Regions from separate parts of the Krasilnikovia sp. M28-CT-15 genome, predicted to be linked through region 1. Evidence: riboswitches for the same ligand, from Rfam matches in the RefSeq annotation. Region 1 holds a riboswitch; each other region holds the start of a gene.
What was found. A riboswitch is a leader RNA that binds a small molecule or an ion and turns the genes downstream of it on or off. The one in region 1 is predicted to bind cyclic di-AMP.
Positions count from the first base shown of each region.

Region 2: linked by a shared signal. The riboswitch ahead of ACMCNO_RS04405 (coiled-coil domain-containing protein) and the one ahead of ACMCNO_RS08715 (NlpC/P60 family protein) in region 1 are both predicted to bind cyclic di-AMP.
Region 3: linked by a shared signal. The riboswitch ahead of ACMCNO_RS24455 (C40 family peptidase) and the one ahead of ACMCNO_RS08715 (NlpC/P60 family protein) in region 1 are both predicted to bind cyclic di-AMP.

Region 1 covers NZ_BAAGAK010000001.1:1,826,086-1,833,147, forward strand. The annotation lists gene ACMCNO_RS08710 (RNA polymerase sigma factor RpoD/SigA) at 1-932, shown strand, start outside; gene ACMCNO_RS08715 (NlpC/P60 family protein) at 1,029-2,018, opposite strand; cyclic di-AMP (ydaO/yuaA leader) riboswitch at 2,007-2,152, opposite strand; gene ACMCNO_RS08720 (DUF3817 domain-containing protein) at 2,394-2,702, opposite strand; gene ACMCNO_RS08725 (hypothetical protein) at 2,728-3,171, opposite strand; gene ACMCNO_RS08730 (DUF6158 family protein) at 3,258-3,509, shown strand; gene ACMCNO_RS08735 (DUF1360 domain-containing protein) at 3,522-4,091, shown strand; gene ACMCNO_RS08740 (hypothetical protein) at 4,175-4,357, opposite strand; gene ACMCNO_RS08745 (ANTAR domain-containing protein) at 4,847-5,662, shown strand; gene ACMCNO_RS08750 (antibiotic biosynthesis monooxygenase family protein) at 5,739-6,038, opposite strand; gene ACMCNO_RS08755 (MDR family MFS transporter) at 6,117-7,062, opposite strand, start outside.
Region 2 covers NZ_BAAGAK010000001.1:906,352-913,413, forward strand. The annotation lists gene ACMCNO_RS04395 (beta-phosphoglucomutase family hydrolase) at 1-237, shown strand, start outside; gene ACMCNO_RS04400 (glycoside hydrolase family 65 protein) at 290-2,659, shown strand; gene ACMCNO_RS04405 (coiled-coil domain-containing protein) at 2,714-3,730, opposite strand; cyclic di-AMP (ydaO/yuaA leader) riboswitch at 3,733-3,870, opposite strand; cyclic di-AMP (ydaO/yuaA leader) riboswitch at 4,166-4,302, shown strand; gene ACMCNO_RS04410 (coiled-coil domain-containing protein) at 4,306-5,343, shown strand; gene ACMCNO_RS04415 (ABC transporter ATP-binding protein) at 5,368-6,144, opposite strand; gene ACMCNO_RS04420 (ABC transporter permease) at 6,137-7,033, opposite strand.
Region 3 covers NZ_BAAGAK010000001.1:5,319,241-5,326,302, forward strand. The annotation lists gene ACMCNO_RS24445 (glycoside hydrolase family 3 protein) at 1-744, opposite strand, end outside; gene ACMCNO_RS24450 (hypothetical protein) at 914-1,045, shown strand; gene ACMCNO_RS24455 (C40 family peptidase) at 1,238-1,807, opposite strand; cyclic di-AMP (ydaO/yuaA leader) riboswitch at 1,816-1,977, opposite strand; gene ACMCNO_RS24460 (hypothetical protein) at 2,388-2,891, shown strand; gene ACMCNO_RS24465 (glycosyltransferase) at 2,927-4,123, opposite strand; gene ACMCNO_RS24470 (hypothetical protein) at 4,230-4,964, opposite strand; gene ACMCNO_RS24475 (hypothetical protein) at 5,041-5,241, shown strand; gene ACMCNO_RS24480 (DUF6401 family natural product biosynthesis protein) at 5,315-5,671, shown strand; gene ACMCNO_RS24485 (mechanosensitive ion channel family protein) at 5,759-7,062, opposite strand, start outside.

The DNA of each region.
Region 1 (7,062 bases):
ACACCGTGATGCGGACCGACGAGGTCGCCGAGGAGCGCGACCTGGTTGGCGTCTACCTGCACGAGATCTCCAGGACGCCACTGCTGGATGCCGCCAGAGAGGTCGACCTCTCCAAGGCCATCGAGGCCGGCCTGTACGCCGAGCATCTGCTGGAGACCGGTGACGTCCGCCGAGGCGTGAGCCGGGAGGAACTGGAGCGGCTGGTCGTCGAGGGTGCGCGGGCCAAGGACCTGTTCATCCGCGCGAACCTGCGCCTGGTCGTGTCGATCGCCCGCCGGTACGTGCGGTCCGGCATGCCGATGCTGGATCTCATCCAGGAGGGCAACACGGGCCTCGTGCGCGCCGTCGAGAAGTTCGACTACGAGCGCGGTTACAAGTTCTCCACGTACGCCACCTGGTGGATCCGCCAGGCCATCAGCCGGGCCATCGCCCAGCAGGAGCGCACCGTGCGGCTGCCGGTGCACCTGGTCGAGGACGTCAACCGGATGCGCAACGTCACCCGCCAGCTCGTTCGCGAGCTCGGTGCCGACCCGGAGCCGGAGCAGGTCGCGGCGGCGCTGGGCGTGACCGTGGAGCGCGTCCACGAGCTGACCCGCTGGGCCCAGGACACCGTGTCGCTGGACACCCCGGTCGGCGACGACGGCGACACCAACCTCGGCGACCTGGTCGCGGACAGCGACGCACCCTCGCCCGAGGAGATCGTGCTGACCGCGCTCGAGCGGCAGCGCATCGAGGGACTGCTCAACCACCTCGACGACCGTTCGGCGGGCATCATGCGCGCCCGGTACGGCCTGGAGGACGGCCGGGAGCACTCGCTCACCGAGGTGGCGTCCCGCTTCTCGCTGTCCCGCGAGCGCATCCGCCAGCTGGAGATCCAGGCGCTGGGCCGGCTGCGTGAGCTGGCCCGGGCCGAGGGCCTGCAGGCCGCCTGACCGAGTACACCTGAGAAAGGCCGGTGTCCCCGCTCGGGGGACACCGGCCTTTTCTTGTGGCTCTGGCGGTGAGCCGGTCGCCCGGCTCACCGGACGCTAGCGAACCCGGCCGTAGCCGTACGGGGTCATGATGTCGATCGAGCGCTTCCGGACCGGCTCGCCGGCGTGCGAGGCGTCGATGATCTGGTTGTTGCCGACGTAGATGCCGACGTGACCGAGGCTGCGGTAGAAGACGAGGTCGCCGGCCTTGAGTTCGCCGCGGCTGATCCGGGCGGTGGCGCTGTACTGTGCCGCGGCGTTGTGCGGCAATGACTTGCCCGCCGAGCGCCAGGCCGCGGACGTGAGCCCGGAGCAGTCGTAGCCGACGTCGTACGGGCCGTCCTCGCCGTAGTGGTACATCGCGCCGATGGCGTTGAAGGCGTACTTCACCGCCGTGCCGGCCGAGCCGGGCAGGTCCGGGATGGCGCCGGTGTACTTGCTGCCGCTGGAGGTGTCGCTGCCGAAGGCGGAGCGCCGCATCGCGTACAGATTCTTGAGATCGCCTTCGATCTTGCTCTTGCGGGCGGCGAGCTCCTTGACCTCGGCGTTCTGCTTGTCCTGGGTGCTCTTGAGCGCGGCCTGCCGCTGGGCGTAGTTCTGGGTGGTCGCGGTGAAGGTCGCGATGTCGCGCTGGCGGCTGCGGGAGAGCTGGTCGAGGATGTTCATCCGGTCCATCAGGCCGTCCGGGTCCTCGAGCAGCACGTTCACCGTGCCGACCGTGCCGGCCATGTACGCCGACGACGCGATGGTCTGCACCTGGGCACTGGCGCTCTTGAGCGCCGCCCGGGCGGGCCCGAGCGAGGCGGCGAGGTTCTTCTCGTCCGACACCGTCTTCGCCAGGCTGATCTTCATCTTGTTGTACGACTCGACGACGTCCTCGAGCTGGTTGGACGCCGCTTCGATCTTCTTGTTGATGTCACTCGTGGAGGGTGCCGCATGGGCGGTCGTCGCGCCGGAGCCGGTGAGGGCGACGGCGAGGACGGCGACCACCAGGGCCCGAAGCCTCGTGCGGGCGTGTGACAACGGAACGTGGCCTTTCTTCCGCATGGCCGCCTACCGGGTTAGCTGACGCCTGGGGTTCCGGCGGATCTGGGGCGGGAAGAAGGCCCTACCGCTGGCGCGGATTCACCCCAGGTGCTGCTCGGCGGTTCCCCGGCTCGGTGCGACGGCCGACGGAGCCTCCCGGGGGTGGTGGGCGCGCCTGGCTGCCGCTGCGATTCGGCGGCGTCGACCCAGCGCCACCGGAGGGATGTGGCTGCGGACCGGATCAACCGCACCAACTTATCGATGCGCCGAGCAAAATCAAGGTGCGGTGGAATGATTCACGCCAATAGTCGCGGATTTACCGATGATCCCGATAACCCATTGCCATCAGGTCGAATCGCTGCGTGACAATGGCCCGGCAATTGGCGCGAAACGGTCCTATGCGGCGGCCAGCTCCGGCTCGATCCAATCGCGGCTCACCTTGCGCTCGGCCCAGAACGACAGGAACGGGATCGTGCCCGCCAGCATCACCAGTGCCATCCGCCCCAGCGGCCACCGGGCCCGGCGGCCGAGGTCGAAGGTGAACACGAGGTACACCATGAACAGGAAGCCGTGCACCGGGCCCACCGTGGCCACCACGATGTCGTTGTCACCCAGGTACTTCAACGGCATGCCCAGCACGAGCACGATCAGGACCACGCCGACGATCCAGGCGATGATCCGGTAGCGGGTGAGGGCTCCCTGCACGTTGCACGTCCTTCGTCGTTCGTTGTCAGTTGCGGTGTGCCGGACCGGGGTAGTCCGTCGGGCGGGCCCCCGGATGCGCCGCCAGCCAGGCCAGATAGTCGTTGTAGGCGGCCAGGTCGGCGTCACCGCCGTCGTCGGGTGCGACCGATGTCACCGGCACCCGGACCGGACGCCGGACGCTCACCGCGCCCGCCGGGGAGGACTCGGGGCCGGGCTCGGGGGTGTCCACCCGCGTGGTCGCGCCGTCCCGCGCCGACGCCCCCCGCCGGCGTTCATGCTGCACCTCGCGGACCCAGAGGAACGCGACGAAGCCGGCGAAGACCGGCCACTCGAACGTGTAGCCCCAGCTCAGGGCGTTCCCCCCGGCTGCGCGGGTGAACTGCCACCAGCCCAGCCCGCAGAATCCGGCGACCAGGACGACCGCGACCACGTGGCGCACGATCCACGCCGGCGTCCACAGCCCCTTCATGCTCCGAGCGTACCGGCGGGGTTTCGGAGGTCGGCCGGACGGGCAAGCGGGAGGCACGCGAAGGGATCTGCGAAGGGGGAAGGCTCATGGCCGACGCGACGCGCCCCGGCGCGGCGGGAGGCGTAGCCGAGATCGGCATCGACCCGGCCGCGCTGGCGGACAACGATCTGCTGCGCGAACTCACCAGCCTCTACCGCACCCGGCTGGACGCCCTGCGGCACGGCCCCGACGCCGCGCTCAGCAACCACCTGCGCCGGACCGCCGAGCTCGAGACCGAGTACCTGACCCGGCACCCCGGACGCGAAATCGATCCGGCCCGACTCACCCAAGACTTCTGAGGGGCGGTACCGATGACGGTGCGCGACCGGCTCGCCCGACTCCGCGAGGCGTATGCGCCGCAGGAGCGGCGGCCCCTGGACGGTTACGTGGCCGCGCTGAGCGCGTTCGGCGCGCTCGCCGCGAGTCTTGCCGCCGCCGCCAAGGTGACCGGGTGTCCCGTTCCGGAACGTCCGGCGGCCGCCGACGTGGTGCTGATCTCCATCGCCACCCACAAGCTGAGCCGTCTGCTGGCCAAGGACGCCGTGACCAGCCCGTTGCGCGCCCCGTTCACCCGGTACACCGAGCCTGGCGGGAGTGCCGAGGTCAACGAAGAGGTCCGCGGCGAGGTCGGCACCGTTCGGCATGCCATCGGTGAGCTGGTGAGCTGCCCGTTCTGCCTGGCGATGTGGGCGGCGACGGCCCTCACCGGAGGGCTGGTGCTGGCACCACGGCTGACGCGGTTCGCCGCGGCCGCGCTCACCGCCACGGCCGTCTCGGACTTCCTGCAGATGGGGTACTCGATCGCCAAGGAAGCCGCGGAGGGTGGGCCGCGGCGCTCCCCGGAGCGTGCGGGCACGGAACGTCCCGACCGCGCCCCGTGAGCGCCGCCTCCGCCGTTGGTTGATCCTCCGTTGCCGTGCGGGGCTCGGATGCCGTGCGGGTCCGGGTTGCCGGGCGGGGCCGGTCAGGGCGGTCCCTCGGATTCCAACCCGGCCCAGCCGCGCGGGCTCTCCGTCTCGCCCGGCTGGTCGCCGGTGGCGATGTCCCGGTCCACCACGGTGTCCGTGTGCTCCTCGGCGAAGTCGTCGTCCGGGATCTCCACGTCCGGGTCTCCGATCGCGGCTGAACGCTCGTCGTGGGTGGTCATGTCGCCCCCTGTGGTCTCCGGAGCCTGGTGGTCACCTGCCGTCTACCCGGGCCCACGAGCACGAAACGTCCTGGGTGTGGTCTGGGTCACAACGGCTGCCGGAATCGGGCGCCTCCGCCGACGGTTGGGGACAGATGTCGGTGTGTTCAGTGTCCCCGGGCCTCAACCCACCTGCCTTCGCGGAATACCGTTCGGCTGGAGCCGCGTTGCGCCTTTCGCCGCGAGGCGACCAGCACACCGGCATCTGTGACGCCCCCGGGTCTCCCGGGGGCGTCACACTGTCTCCCGGGGCGTCACACTTTGCACCGGGCTGGTTGACGGGCACCGGATCCGGGTACTCGGTCGCCGTGACTGAAGATCGCTGTGACCTGCACCCCGCGAACCCGCGCGCTGCGGAGGCAGGGACGCCCGCCGTGCCCGGATCCGGAGATGCCACCCGTTAGGGGTACGGCTACCGTGTCCGTCGATTCGCATGGCAATATCGGGCAAATGTCTGCCCCGCATCGGAGTTCCGGGGGACTGGTGACGCGCCGGTCCGCGACCATGGCCGGCGCACCGGCCCAGGGACGCCTCAGCACCCGTGCCCGGACACTGGCCGCGGCAGCGCTGCCGCAGATCGCGTCCACGGGTCCGCACCCGGTCGAACTGGCCGGGCTCCTGCAGGAGCTGTCCGTACGGCTGCTGGACGCCGCCGACGTGCCCCAGGCGCTGGAGCGGCTGGCGGATTTCACGGTGCAGGCCGTACCCGGCGTGCTGCGCTGCTCGGCGGCGCTGATCGGCGACGGCACCCCGCTGACCCGGGCCACCGCGGGGCCGCGGGCGCAGGCCCTCGACGACCTCCAGTACGCGGTCGGGGACGGGCCGGGCCTGGACGCCACCCGCACCCGCACGCTCGTGACCGCCCAGGACCTGCCCGCCGACCCGCGGTGGCCGCAGCTGGCCGACTGCGCCCGGGCCGAGGGGGTGCACGCGGTCGTGGCCATCCCGCTCGACGTGCAGCGCACGTCGGTCGGCGCGCTGAGTCTGTTCGTGGCGCATCCGCAGGGTGTCCAGCCGGAGCTGCTGCTGACCGCGATGGCGATCGTCGGTCAGGCCGAGGTGCTGATCGGGGAGGTGCAGCGGCGCAGCGGACTGCACGAGGGCGCGACGGTCGACCGTGCGGTCGGGGTGATCATCGCCCAGCGCGGATGCAGCGTCCGCGAGGCGTACGACGTGCTGCACGACACCGCGCGGCGGCTCGGCCTGGACCGCCGAACGGTCGCCGAGCGGCTCATCGCGGCCGCGGCCCGCAACGCGGAGCCGTGACGCCTCGGTTGATCCGTGGCATCGCGGGCGTCGGTCGGTGCGTCACGCCGGCGGTGACCGGCCGATCCGGGAGCGGTCAGCCCACCCGCTGAACGACCTCGAACTCCAGCAGGCTGGCGCCCGAGGCGACCGGCTTGGACCGTTCGCCCGCGTGCGCCTGCCGACCGGATCCGGTCGACCACGCCTGGAAGTCCTCCTCGGTCTCCCAGCGCGTGTAGACGAAGTACCGGCTCTCCCCGGCCACCGGTCGCAGCAGCTCGAAGCCGAGGAAGCCCGGGGCGTTCTCGACGGCTCCCAGCCGCGCCGCGAAGCGCTTCTCGAGTTCCGGTCCGGCGCCTTCCGGCACCTCGATCGCGTTGATCTTCACGACTGCCATGGGCTCCAGGCTAATGCGCACAGACGTCGGGGGCACGGGCGGCCGTGGCCACCCGTACCCCCGATGTGGTGCTGTTCGTCAGCCGCGGCCCGTGGACGGGCTGTCCGGGTCGTCCGCGTCGGCCGGCGCGGCGTTCTGCTCGGCGGCCTCCGCGTCGGCGGCGCGCTGGGCCTGTGCCGAGCGCTGCGCCAGCGGGATCTCGGGCAGGAAGAACACCACGATGAGACCGATGATCATCACGCCGAGGGCCATCAGGTACACGATGTGGATGCTGTCCGAGAAGCCCACCTTGAACGGGTGCGCGATCGCGTCCGCCAGCCGGCCGAGGAACGACGTGTCGCTGAGCGCCCCGCCGCTCTGGGTCTGCTGCAGCAGCTCACCCTGTTTCGGGTTCGCTGCGATCGCCTGCTGGAAGCCCGGGGTCGAGGCGGCCGTGTGGTAGGCGTCCCGGATCTTGTCCGGCAGGACGTTGAACAGCACCGACAGGAAGATCGCCGTGCCCAGCGTGCCGCCCATCGACCGGAAGAACGTCACCGAGCTGGTCGCCACGCCGATCTCGCGCGGTGACACCGCATTCTGCACCGCCGTGATCATTGGCTGCATGTTGCCGCCCAGGCCGAGACCCATCAGCACCATGACCAGCATCGTCTTCCACAGCGGGGTGTCCGCTCCCACCAGCGCGAACAGACCGAGAGACGCGGCCATGAGCACACTGCCGATGATCGGGAAGATGCGGTACCGGCCGGTGCGGGAGATGAGCTGACCCGCGGTGATCGAGCCCGCCATGATGCCGACGACGAACGGGATCATCTGCAGGCCCGCGATCGTGGGGGAGGAGCCCTTCACGATCTGCAGGTACAGCGGGACGGTCATCAGGCCACCGAACATCGCCATGCCGATGATCGTGCTGGAGGTCGCGCCGACCGCGACTGTCCGGTTGCGGAACAGGCGCAGCGGCAGCAGTGCCTCGTCCCCGTACGCCCGCTCGGCGAAGATGAAGGCGACCAGGCCGAGCGCGCCGATG
Region 2 (7,062 bases), 920 kb from region 1:
GAGCACCAGCTGCCCGGCAAGCCCGCCCCGGATACCTTCCAGTACGGCGCAAAGCTGCTTGACACACCCCCCGAACATTGCGCAGTGTTCGAGGACGCCCAGGCCGGAGTGGCGGCCGGGCGCGCGGGCGGCTTCGGCATCGTCGTCGGGGTCGACCGGGTGGGCCAGGCTCAGGCGCTGCTCGACCACGGCGCCGACATCGTCGTACAAGATCTTTCCGAACTGCTCACGCGCTGACAGCGTTGACAGATTCACAGACTCTCTTCATCGCGTTACGAGAGGCACTACCGTGATCCGTGAACGGGCCTATCCCGTCGACCCGTGGCACATCCGGGAGACCCGGCTCGACCTGGACCTGCTGGCCCAGTCCGAGTCGGTCTTCGCGCTGTCCAACGGCCACATCGGGATACGCGGGAATCTCGAGGAGGGCGAGCCGCACGGCCTGCCCGGCACGTACCTGAACTCGTTCTACGAGCTGCGGCCGCTGCCGTACGCCGAGGCCGGGTACGGCTTCCCCGAGTCCGGCCAGACGATGATCAACGTGACCAACGCCAAGCTGATGCGGCTGCTCGTCGACGACGAGCCGCTCGACGTCCGGTACGGCGAACTGCGCTCCCACGAGCGCGTCCTGGACCTGCGCGCCGGGACCCTGGAACGCACCGCCGAGTGGGTGTCGCCCTCCGGACAGGCGATCCGGATCCGCACCGTCCGGCTGGTCTCGTTCACCCAGCGCGCCGTGGTCGCGTTCCTGTACGAGGTCGAGCCGCTGGACGCCTCGGCCCGGCTGATCCTGCAGTCGGAGCTGGTCGCCAACGAGCAGCTGCCGCCCACGAGCAAGGACCCGCGGGTGGCCGCGGTGCTGGATCACCCGCTCGAGGCCGAGGAGATGCTGGAGCAGCGCACCGGCGGCCTGCTGGTGCACCGCACCAAGGCCAGCGACCTGCGGATGGCCGCGGCCATGGAGCACCTCGTGGAGGCCCCCGGCCGCCACGCGGTCACCACCGAGGGCCATCCCGACTGGCTGCGCACCACCGTGGCCTGCAAGCTCGAACCGGGCCAGCGGCTGCGCGTGGTCAAGCTGGCCGCGTACGGGTGGTCCAGCAACCGCTCGCTGCCCGCCGTCCGCGACCAGGTCGGCGCCGCGCTGGCCAGCGCCCGGCTCGACGGCTGGGACGGTCTGGTCGAGGCCCAGCGCGAATTCCTGGACCAGTTCTGGGACCACTCCGACGTCAAGGTCGAGGGTGACCCGGAGGTGCAGCAGGCGGTGCGCTTCGGTCTGTTCCACACGCTGCAGGCGGGTGCCCGTGCCGAGCAGCGCCCGATCGGCTCCAAGGGGCTGACCGGCCCCGGCTACGACGGGCACACGTTCTGGGACGCCGAGACGTTCGTGCTGCCCGCGCTGACCTACACCCAGCCGTCCGCGGCGGCCGACGTACTGCGCTGGCGGCACTCGACGCTGGATCTCGCCCGGGAGCGGGCGCAGACGCTGGGCCTGCAGGGTGCCGCGTTCCCGTGGCGCACGATCCGTGGCCAGGAGTGCTCGGCGTACTGGCCCGCGGGCACGGCCGGCTTCCACATCGGGGCGGACATCGCCGACGCGGTGCGCCGCTACGTGCAGGCCACCGGTGATCTCGATTTCGAGCGTGAGATCGGGCTGGAACTGCTCGTCGAGACCGCCCGGTTGTGGCGGTCGCTCGGCCACCACGACCGGCACGGCCGGTTCCACATCGACGGGGTCACCGGGCCGGACGAGTACACCGCCGTGGTGGACGACAACGTCTACACCAACCTGATGGCGCAGCAGAACATGTTCGCCGCCGCGGACGCCTGCCAGCGCCACCCGGAGGTGGCCCGCAAGCTGGGCGTGGACGACGAGGAGTCGGCGTCGTGGCGGGACGCGGCCGCGTCGGTGCACATCCCGTACGACCGGGAGCTGGGGGTGCACCAGCAGTCGGAGGGCTTCACCCGGCTGCAGGAGTGGGACTTCGAGAACACCCCGCCGGAGGCGTACCCGCTGCTGATGAACTACCCGTACTTCGACCTGTACCGCAAGCAGGTGATCAAGCAGGCGGACCTGGTCATGGCGATGTACGTGCGCGGCGACGCCTTCACCCCGGAGGAGAAGGCCCGCAACTTCGCGTACTACGAGGCCCGGACCGTCCGCGACTCGTCGCTGTCGGCGTGCGTCCAGGCGGTGCTGGCCGCCGAGGTGGGGCATCTGGAGCTGTCCCACGACTACCTCGGCGAGGCCGCCCTGATGGACCTGCACGACCTGCACCGCAACGCCCGCGACGGGGTGCACGTCGCGTCCCTGGCGGGTTCGTGGGTCGCGCTGGTCGCCGGGCTGGGCGGGATGCGGGACTTCAACGGTCAGCTGTCGTTCGCGCCCCGGCTGCCGAGCCGGATCAACCGGCTGGACTTCTCGCTGCTCTGGCACGGCAAGCGGCTGCGGGTCGACGTGACGCCGGACGAGGTGACGTATTCGCTGCGTAACGGCGGCGGGGCGGCCCGGCTGGAGCTGGTGCACCACGGCAAGGAGATCGAGGTGACCCAGGTCAAGCCGGTGACCGTACCGATCCCGTCGGCGCCGCCGATCGGCGCCGCCCCGCGGCAGCCCGCGGGTCGCGCGCCGGTGCGCCGGGTCGGCGCCAGCGGCTGAGCCGACCACGCAGACGGCCCCCGTCCGCGCGGGACGGGGGCCGTTATGCGTGCGTCAGAGCAGCGACACGTGTACGTGGTCGGTGTGCGCGCTCGGCCCGTGGTAGGTGTGCCAGCCCGTGGCCGGGAACCAGATCTGCTTGAACCAGATGACGTAGTAGATCCCGAGCCGGTCCGCGTTGCGGACCAGGAACGCCATGAGGTTGTTGCCGTAGTTCTTCATGTCCGTGTTGTGCGCGACCGAGAACCCGCTCTTCTGCAGCGACCAGTCGCAGGCGCGGCCCTTCGGGTGCTCGAACGGGCCGCCGTCCCGGTGACAGCCGACGAATCGATTGAATCCCGCCTTCTTCACCTCTTTGTAGAGGTGGAAGGTGCGCGGTGTGATGCAGCCGCCCGTCGTGGGGTCGTTGACCGTGCACGATTCGGGGGAGAAGCCGCCGTCGGAGTTGCGCGGGGCCGGTGCGGCCTCCGGCGACTTGGCCACCACGAACCCACCGGTGAGGCTTTCGCCGCCGACCAGCGCGAGCGCCTTGTCGGCGCTCTCCTTCTGCTTCTTCATCGCGGCGAGGTTCTGCTGTTGCGCCTTGATCTCAGCGTCCAGCCGCGCCTTGGTCGTGGTGACCAGGTCGATCGCGGTGTTCAGCTCGTGCAGCTTCTCGTCGTTGATCGAGTTGATCTCTTCGAGCGAGATGGCCTTCCTGAGGAACGCGTCCGAGCTGTTCGCGTTGAGCAGGTAGCTCATGGCCGACAGGTTCCCGGTGCGGTACTGCTGTCCGGCCACCGCGCCGACCTCGGGGATCAGCAGGTCGCGCTTGGCCTCCGCGTTGCGCACATCGATGGCGAGCGCCAGCTGGGTCTTCGTCGACTTCGCGACCGCGGCCTTGGCGGCGACGAAGCGCCGGTTGGTGGACTCCATCACATCGCTGAGCAGCGGGGTGGCCTTGCCCTCGTCGGGCGTGGCGGTGCCGCTGCCGGGCGCGGCGCTGGCCGGCGCGGCCGGCGCCACGAGCATCGTCAACGCGACGAGTGGTGCCAGGGCCACGGTCAGCCACCGGCGGTGTCTAGCCGTCATTCTCTTCCTTCCACGTAACCGCCGACCGGGTTAGCTGACGGGTTCGGGACGGAAGCGATCCCTACCGCGCGGGTGGCGCGGATTCACCCCACAAACGTGGTTCCCCGGCTCGCCCGAGGGCGATTAGGCGGTGGCCTGCCGGCACCCTTGGGGGTGGTGCCTTCCTGGCAGTGACCGGCGGCCAGCTTACCTGACGAATCAAGGGGCCGACCGGTGCCAAATGCGTTACCAGCCAACAACTTTCCGTGACTCGCGCGAGGAAATCCTTGGTGCCGTGGCCGTAACGCCGGTCAATGTGAATCGTTGCGTTTCTCTCGCCGCGTCGACTCATTGTCAGCACTCGGTAACCGACAGTACGACCCCTGTCGATTCTGGCGAGGCTGGGTATTCTTCGACACGGTCTCCGTTTCATAACGACGCCAGGAAAGGCGTCGGCGGAAACCACCGCCTAATCGCCCACGGGCGAGCCGGGGAACCACGTTTGTGGGGTGAATCCGCGCCACCCGCGCGGTAGGGGCCACTTCCGTCCCGAACCCGTCAGCTAACCCGGTCGGCGGCCGACGGAAGGAAGGCATGTGCGGCACACCCCTGCCCGACGGCTGTGGGCGACGCTCCTGGCCCTCATGGTCCTCGTCGCCGGTCCGGCCGTCGCCGGTCCGGCTCCCGCCTCCGCAGCCCCCCGGCCGCTGGCCGCCCCGGGTGACACCGGTGACGACGGCGAGGGCGGCAGTAAATCCCTCATCGAGGCGCTCGAGTCGGCGTCGCGTGGATTCACCGACGCCAAGGACGCCCTGGCGCGGTCCAAGTCGCGCCAGGTCGAACTGACCGCCGCGCTGCAGCGGCTCGACACCGAACTGGGCCCGCGTCAGGCCGCGCTGGACGAGATCGTGGCGCAGAGCTACCGGACCGGGCGGCTCGGGCCGATGACCGCCCTGCTGACCGCGTCGGACTCCGGCACCCTGCTGGACCGGGCCGACACCCTGCAATCGGTCGCGGTGCGTCAGGACGCGGCGATGCGCGACCTGAAGCAGACCCGCGACGGCCAGGCCAAGGCGAAGCTGGCGATCGACGCCACGATCCGCGACCAGCAGAAGCAGCTCAACGTCATGGCCCGGCGCAAGGCGCAGGCCGAGGCGGCGCTGAAGGCCGCGGGTGGAGGCCAGGACGTCGCGGGGCCGAGCGGCGGCGGCAGCAGCACCAAGTCCGCCACGGCTCCCCGCAACCTGGGCACCGGCTGCACCGTGGACGACCCCACGACCACCGGCTGCATCACGCCCCGCCTGCAGTTCGCCATGGGGCAGGCGAAGAGTGCCGGATTCACGCACTTCGTCAAGTGCTTCCGGCACCAGAGCTTCGGGGAGCATCCCAAGGGGCGGGCGTGTGACTTCGCTGCCGACAAGGGCACCTTCGGTGGAGTGGCCTCCGGCGCCAGCCGCACGTACGGCGACCGGCTGGCGAACTACTTCATCGACAACGCCGACCGTATCGGCGTGCTGTATGTCATCTGGTTCCGCCGGATCTGGCTGCCCAGCAGCGGCTGGAAGGCGTACACCCGGGGCAACGGTGACCCGTCCAGCGACCACACCAACCACGTGCACCTGTCGGTGCGCTGAGCGCGGAACGCGAGGAGGCGGGACCTACCGGCGCATGTAGGTCTCGTACTCCTTCATCACGTCCTCGGTCGGGCCGTCCGCGCGGATGACGCCGGACTCCAGCCAGATCGAGCGCTCACAGGTGTCCCGGATCGACTGCTCGCTGTGGCTCACCAGGAACACCGTGCCGGCCTCCTCGCGCAGGTCGCGGACCCGCTGCTCGCTGCGGCGGCGGAACTTGGCATCACCGGTGGCCAGCGCCTCGTCGATGAGCAGCACGTCGTGCTTCTTGGCCGCCGCGATGGCGAAGCGCAGCCGGGCCGACATGCCGGACGAGTACGTCTTCATCGGCAGGGAGCTGAAGTCGCCACGCTCGTTGATGCCGGAGAACTCGATGATGTCGGCGGTCTTCTCTTTCACCTCGGCCGGGCTCATGCCCATCGCGAGGCAGCCCAGCAGGACGTTGCGCTCGCCGGGCAGGTCGTTCATCAGCGCGGCGTTCACGCCCAGCAGCGAGGGCTGCCCGGCCGCGTAGATCGTGCCCCGGTCCACCGGTAGCAGCCCGGCGATCGCCCGCAGCAGGGTGGACTTGCCGGAGCCGTTGCTGCCGATGAGCCCGATCGCCTCGCCCTTGTACGCGACGAAGCTCACGCCCTTGACCGCGTGCACCTCGCGGACCGCGCCGGACTTCTGACCCGTGACGATCCGTTTGAAGCTGGCCACCGGGCTGTTCGCACCGGCCGCCGCGGAGCCGTACACCCGGTAGACGACGTGGGCGTCGTCGGCGATGACGGTGGGTACCCGCCCGGTTGTCTCAGCCACGGCCGTACCCCTTCTCTCCGCGCCAGAAGTAGACGAACCCGCCGACGCCGACGATCAGCGTCCACGCGATCGACTGGATCCACAGCCGGGTCGGCGTGTCGGCGAGCGGGACGTCCTCCATCAGCGCGTGCCGCATCAGCTCGATGAAGACCAGCATCGGATTCGCCTCGACCAGGCGCAGCTGCCAGCCGTGCAGGTGCTTCTCGAACTGTTCCACGGAGTAGATGACGGCGGAGCTGTACATCCAGATGCGCATGATGAACGGGACCAGCTGCTTGACGTCTGTGATCTTGGAGCCGAGCCGGGCGGTCAGCATGGCGAGACCCATGTTGAAGATCGTCTGTAGCAGCAGCACGGGCACGATCAGCAGCCATTCGAACGTGAGTGGCTCGCCCGTGATCAGCACGATGCTCATGAGTACGGCCATGGAGGCGATCAGGTTGCGCGCCTCGACCAGCACGACGGCCAGTGGCAGGCTCGCGCGGGGGAAGTGCAGCGCCCGGATCAGGCCGAGATTGTTCGTGACCGCCACGACGCCGCCCTGCACCACCGACGAGGTGAAGCCGAAGACGAACACGCCGGTGCACAGGTAGGCGATGAAGTTGTCCATGTCCTTGGTGCCGGCCAGGATGACGCCGAAGATCAGGTAGTACACCGCCGCGTTGAACAGCGGCGTCAGCACCTGCCAGAGCATTCCCAGCCGGGTGTTGCCCAGCGAGGAGGAGACCTTGGCGTTGGCGTACGCCCCGATGAAGTGCCGGTAGGCCCACAGCTGCCGGATGTAGAGGGGGAGGCCGGGCAGGGCGCCGGCCGCGCTCAGGCCGTGCCGCTTGGCCAGCTCCTTCATAGGCAGACCGGTGTCGTTGCCGGCGACCGCCGTCTGGGCCATGGGGTGGCGCTCCGATCTCGTCGGCCGGG
Region 3 (7,062 bases), 3.5 Mb from region 1:
GCCGAGTTCCTCGCGCAGCAGGCCGGTGAGGATGCGCCGGCTCAGTGTCGCGGGCAGCTCCGCGTCCCACGCGGGCACCAGCAGGTGCCCGGTCATCACGGCCTGCACCCCGGCGTGGATCGCGGCACGGAACGGCCGCAACTCACACACGTCCAGATCGGCCCGGCTGCGGTCGATCACGGGTACGGCGTGGTGGGAGTCCACACTGGTGTCACCGTGGCCGGGGAAGTGCTTGGCGCAGGCGGCCACTCCGGCGCGCTGCAGGCCCGTGATGAACGCGGCGCCGTGCCGGGCGACGAGCGGTGCGTCGGCACCGAAGGCGCGTACGCCGATGACCGGGTTGTCCGGGTTGGAGTTGACGTCGGTGTCCGGGGCGTAGTTCAGGGTGATGCCCGCGTGGGCCAGGTCGACACCCAGGTCGTGGGCGACCGCCTCGGTGACGGTGCCGTCGTCGATGGCACCGAGGCCGAGGTTGCCCGGGCGCGAGCTGCCATGGCGGGATTCGAACCGGGTGACGTCACCGGCCTCCTCGTCGATCGCCACGATGACGTCCGGCCGTTCCGCGCGCAGTTGCGCCGTGAGCGCGGCCACCTGGGCGGGGGACTCGACGTTGCGGGCGAACAGCGCGACCCCGCCGAGACCCTCGGCCAGGCGGCGGCGGACCCAGTCCGGCGCGGTGGTGCCCACGAAGCCCGGCTGCAGCACGGTGGCGGCGAGTTCCGGCAAGTCCCCTTGTCGCGGCATGAGCCCCGATCCTCCGGTGACGATCGACACGCGCCGGTCAGCGCGTCCCCCAACTGACAACCGACAACCGTCATGGGCGCGGCGGACGGACCAATGGTCACACCCGGCCCGCGTTCAGTCAACAAACCTTTCTATTAAGGGGGCCCGGGCACCCATTAGAGTTCTCGGCGTGCAGACCCCCCTTGCGGCGACGTCCGGCGTGGACTGGTCCGAGGTGCATGCCGTGCGGCTGCTCGGCGTCGCCCTCGCCGCGCTCATCCTCATCTGGGCGATCCGCCGCATGTTCGGCGGCAAACGCTGAGCCCGCGTCCGGGCGGCGCACACACGCCCCGGGCCAGCGCCCGCGCGGGCCGGGCAGGACATCGCTTCGGGCGAACGCTCCACCCCGCAACCCTGAGAACGCCTGAGGCCGCCCCGTACCCGGGGCGGCCTCACCGCGTCCGCCGCCGAGACGGCCGACATCCACTCAGCCGCTGGGCGGCCCTAACCTGGGTCAGGTGCCGAGACGGCCGTACTTGACCTGCCCGGCCGCGAAGATCGCCGCCAGCTTGACCCGGCTGCCGGGCTTCGGGGCGTGCCACACCTTGCCGTGACCGGCGTACACGGCCACGTGGTACGCGTGCCCGCCGCGGACCCAGAACACCAGGTCACCGGGGCGCCGCTGCGTCTTGGCGAGGCGGCGCACCTGATGGAACTGGGCGTTCGCGGTGCGGCCCAGCTTCAGTTTCGCCTTGCGGTAGGCGTAACCGGCCAGTCCGGAGCAGTCGAAGGCCTTCGGCCCGTGTGCGCCGTACCGGTAGGGCTTGCCCTTCTGTGCCCGGGCGAAGGCGACGATCCGCAGACCCCGGGTCTTGGCCGCCGCGACGGCGCGGGCCTTGGCCGCGCGGGCCTTCGCGCCGCGCTGCGCCGCGGTCATGCGCGCGCCGGACCCGGCGGCGGTCGCCGCGGAGTCCGCCGACGCCGGTGGCGGCGCCACGGCGCCCAGGTTGACGGTGGTTACCAGCACTGCGGCCATCCCGAACAGGGCGAGGCGGCGCAGAACCGGCTGGTGACGGTGAGACATTCAGGCATCCTGACCTTCAACCCGCGTGCGAGGTTAGCTGTCGGGTTAGGCCTTGAAGTGGCCCGCCACGCGCTGCGTGGCCGCACCCCCAGCCGGTGTCCGGCACCGGCACACTGGGTCCCCCGCTCCTGCCCATCGAAGTCACTGATAGGAGTCAGTCTTCGTTCGCACTCCCGGCGGGCAGGACTCCGCGGCCGGAAGCGGCGACCCCGGTCGGGGTGCGCCCTTACCGTCGGCACGGCGCCCGGCCCGCCCACCGCCACTGCGGTTTCATGCACCTCGCGAACCCCGAACCCGACGCGCGGTCCGGTACCCGGCGGGACATGGCCCGCCCAACGCCCCCGGAAGTGGACGACCCGGGCAGCGCTCTGTGGCTCAGGTCACAGTTCACCCCGCGGCCTCGCAGCGCCCGGAATCCGGACCCGAACGGCAGACGGTACGGGCGCGGCCGGTCGGCGACACCAGCCGCGGTACCGGATGAGGGTTCGGATCGGCACACCCCGGGTACGGATCCCGTCCGTTCCGGCAGGCGAGGAGAATGCACTCTCGGCCGCCGACAACCGTGGAAAGGACCCTCCGAGTGACGGACCAACCGACCTACGCCATCCTGGGCTACACCGACGCCGAATGGGGTCTGCTGACCGGCCTGCCACAGTCGGTGCTGACCGCCGCCAGCGCCGCCACCCCGGACGGGGCCCGCAAGACCCGGGCCGAGAACGCCGCCGGGCTCGACGAGATCGCGGAAGCCCGCACCAGCACCAGCCCGCTCGTCGCGGCGGTCGCCGCCGCCGTGGTGGACCGGGTCGGCGACCCGGAACTCGGAGAGGAGCTGCCGGTCCTCGCCCCGGCGGACCCCGCCGGATACGCCGGGGACGTGCTGGACCGGGTCGGGCAGGCGGTCACCCTGCTGGCCGCGAAGGCCTCCGCGGAGGACGCCCGGACGTACCGGCACTGGCTCGTGGAGATCGCGGACTCGGTGGTCGGCGCCGCCTCCACCGGCGGTGTGCTCGGCATCGGCGCCGAGACCGTGACCGAGAGCGAGCGCAGGTTCCGCGACGGGCTGTCCGCCGCATTGGCCGACTGACCGGCGTACGGGTCGCCTGGCCGCCGTGCCGGGCGCTAGGCGACCGCCTCGTCGTCGACGGGGACGCCCTCGGCCGTCGCCGCGTACACCGCCTCGACCTGGGCCGCCGCCCGCTGCCAGGAGTACGCCTGGCGGGCGCGGTCCACCGCGGCCGTCGAGTACGCGAACCGGCGCACCCGGTCGGAGATCAGCCGGCGCAGCGCACTCCCCAGCGCCCCCGGGTCGGCCGGTGGCACGAGGTCACCGGTGAGGCCGTCCACCACCGTCTCGGTGAGCGCGCCGGACGCCACCCCCACCACCGGCACGCCACACGCCATCGCCTCGAGCGGGGCCGTCTCGAACCGGTCCTGCCCGGGCGCGGCCACGAACACGTCCGCCGAGCGGTACCAGCCCGGCAGGTCCGCCGGGGTGACGGCACCGACCAGGCGGAGCCGGTCGGCCACCCGGCAGCTCAGCGCGAGCTGACGAAGCCGTCCGGCATACGGGTCGTCGGGCAGCCCGGCTGCGGGCGGGCCGCCGATCAGCAGGAACTCCGCCCCCGGCACGCTCCGCATGGCCCGGACGACGTCGCCGAGGCCGGTACCCCCGGCCAGCCGGCCGACGGCGAGGACGCGGGGGCGGTGCGGGTCCCGGTGCGCCACGGTGCCCTCCGGGGTGAACCGCCGGCTGTCCACACCGGCCGGGACGAAGGTCACCCGCGGGCGGGGCACGCCGCGGTCCACCAGCTCGCGTACCTCGTACTGGCTCCGGGCGACCACCCGGTCGACCGCCCGGCCCAGTGCCCGCTCGTAGCCGGCCCGCGACGGGCCGGCACCGCCCGGATCGGCGGCGTCCGGCCCGCGACCCGCGCCCAGTTCGTAGAACGACTGCACCACGGGTACGCCGATCCGGCGGGCCGCGGTCACCGCGGCGAGCCCGCTCGTCCAGAAGTGCGCGTGCACCACGGCCGGTGCCCAGTCCCCGTCCCGCCAGGACCCGCCGAGCCGCCGCGCGAACTCCCCCAGGTACGGCAGCCGCGCCTGCACGGGAACCGCCCGGGCCGGACCGGCCGGAACGCGCAGCACCGCGACGCCGCCGGGGGCGCGGCCCACGTCGGGCGGAGTGGGGTCGTCCCGTCGGGTGTAGACCCGCACGTCGTGCCCCAGTTCCGCGAGCGCCGCGGCCAGCTCGATGACATGCCGGCCGCCGGCGTCCAGGGATGCGGCCTGCTCCGAGATCATCGCGATGCGCATGGGTCCTCCTGCAGCAGAGCAGCCTCCGGGAGGACGGCCGAAGGGAGGGCGTGACACTCGGTGCGATGTGCCCCGGCCCGTACGGGACGAAACCCGGCCCGGCCGATCAGGACGTGACGAGCCTCAGGCTGGTCGTGGGTGCACGCAGCTCCAGGGCGTAGCGGTCGGGCACCGTCGACCAGACGGCCGGGGCCAGCACCGACCCGGCGGGCACGGCGCCCCGCGCGGCCCACGGTGCCGTGACCGACCCTGCGCCGCCGCGCAGCCGTACCCGGACCGGGCTGGGTGCCCGTACGGTGATCGTCGCGACGGGGCCGGTGACCGTGACCGGCACGACGCCGCGCGGCCGGGGCAGCCGCAGCTCGAGCAGACCCGAGGCGCCGACGTCCAGCCGCCGGATCCGCCCCCGGGACAGGTCGAGGTACTGCTCACCCGCTCCAGCGGGCAGCCGGAGGTCCCAGCTGACCGTACGGTTCAGCACGATCCGGACCGTGTCCGGGCCGTCGCCGCCGGTGGGCCGCAGGGCCAGGCGGACCCGGCCGTCCACGCCCGTGACCTGCGGGGCGAGGCCCGATCCGGCCGGGGTGCTGATCCGGTAGAGCAGCCCCGGCAGGTCCGCCACGCGCAGGTCGACCTGCGAGGCCGCGTCCCCGACGACGAGGGACGCCCCGGTCCGAGCGCCCAGCGGGGCGTCGAGGATGTGGGGGCCGGCGGGTGCGGAGACTTCCACGGGTGCGGCGGGGCCGGTGCACGCGGCCGCCGGCAGCACGGCCAGCAGGGCAGACAGCAGCGCGATCCGGCCTGCCGCGGGTGAGAGACGGCGGCGGCGGCGGCTCAGCACGCGGAACACGATCGGACAACGCGGAATCGGCCGAACGGGTGACGGCGATTCACCCGGTTCACGCCAGACTTGCCGGATGCAGTCCGCAGGGTTCCTGTCCGACCGTCAACGCCGGTTCGCGTGGCTCGGCTTTCTGGTGGCCGCGGTCCAGGCACCGCTGGCCGCGCGACTCACCGACGACGCGTCCTGGCTCTTCGCCCTGGTCGTCGCGCTCGTGGTGGCGACCGTGATCATCGCGGACGACGTGGAGCGGCGCCGACCGGAACCAGCCGAATAGCCATTGCGGTTCAACCGACCTGCACCAGTCGGGAGAACCATTGGCTACCCGTGCCTTCCTACCGTCTTTTCTCATGACTGGCCTGTTCGGCGGCGCTGCCGCCCGCGCTGCAATGCGCTCCGCCCATGCCTGCCTCGACGCCCTGGCCTCCACGGTCGGCGTCTCCGGTTTCGCCGCGGCCGCGGAATCCCCCGGCCTGCTGGCTGCCGTCGACCAGCACTCCGCCGGGATCCGGGAGAGCCTGTCCGCGGACACCCGCCCGTTGACGGCGGTGGTCCTCGCCGCGTATGCCGAGGGGGTCCGCGAGGCGGCGTACAAGCACGGCTGGGCTCCGCCGGCCGACGAGATCGACTGGGACGTCCAGGACTGGGTGCTGGTGCGCCTGCTGGCCGTGTGCACGCTCGCTCGAAGCCTGCCCGCCCGCCGCTGACCCGCGGGGCGGGAACACGGCTCAGACCGTACCGATCATGGGCCGGTGCCGGAGGTTGCGGCACCGGTCCTCGTCTGTCCGCCCCGCTCAGGTGTGCTTGCGGGGACGGTTGTGGCGGGTGGCGGCGGGCGGGCGCTCCGCCGCTGCCTTGGTCGCCTCGGCCTCTGGTCCGGCGGGCCGGATGATCTGGGTATCGGCCGCCGCACCGGAGTCGCCGAGCGGCATCGGCTGCGTCACGTCGGACGCCGACGGGGACTCGGGCGTGACGGGAATCGGCTGGGTGTCATCGGACACCGGGATCGGCTCGGTGTCACGCGACGATGGGCCGGCCCCGCCCGGCGGCGCGAGCCCACCCTGCCCGGCGGCGCGAACCGCGCTGATGTCGGTGGTCGGCTCGTCGTCGTCGCGGCCGAATCCGGGTACGAAGTCCGGCTGGTCGTCCTCGGCACCGGACCGGCGGCCCGCCCCGGTCCGGGTCTGCTCGGCCGCCGTCCGGAGTTCGCGCTGGCGCGCCGCCTCGGCCTCCGCCTGGACCGCAGCGGCCGCCGCCAGCCGTGCCTGCTCCGCCCGCCTGGCCTCGTCGGATGCGCGCTGCTGCGTCTCGCGGGCCTGCTCCGCTTTCCGGGCCTGCTCCGCTTTCCGGGCCTGCTCCGCCTTGCGGGCCTGCTCCGCCTTCCGGGCCTGCTCCGCCATGCGGGCCTCTTCGGCCTTCCGGGCCTCCTCTGCCTGGCGAGCCTCCTCCGCCTGACGGGCCTCTTCGGCCTTCCGGGCCCCCTCCGCGAGGCGCGCCTCCTCGGCTCGGCGGGCCTCCTCGGCCTTCCGGGCCTCCTCCGCGAGGCGCGCCTCCTCGGCAAGGCGGGCCTCCTGCGCAAGGCGGGCTTCCTCGGCCTGGCGGGCCTCCTCGGCGAGGCGGGCCTGCTCGGCAGCCTCGCGGGCACGTTCGTCGGCGTACGAGCGGGCGTGCTCCCGGATCGCGGCGGACTCCGCGCCTGCCAGTTCGAGCCACTCCTCCCAGCGCTTCTGCATCGGCCGTACCAGGCCACCGCCGACCCCGACGACGAGGATTCCCGCGACGGTGGCGAGAACCGCGATGAGCAGCGGCTGGGTCACCGACGTGGCGATATGGACCTGATCCAGGGCCGCGATGACGCCCAGCGTGATGATCAGGACGGAGGCGATCCGGGCCAGCAGCCGTCCGTAACTCAGTCCGCCGAGCGCGCTCACGATCAGGTCGTGCGCGGCCCCCGCGATCGCGGAGGCCACCACCACGATCACGATGGCCACGAACGCCCGGGGCAGCCAAGCGATCACTACATTGAGCAGCTCGCTGACCGGGTTCTGACCCCACAGCCCGAACGCGAGCTGCAGGGCGAACAGCAACACCGCATAGA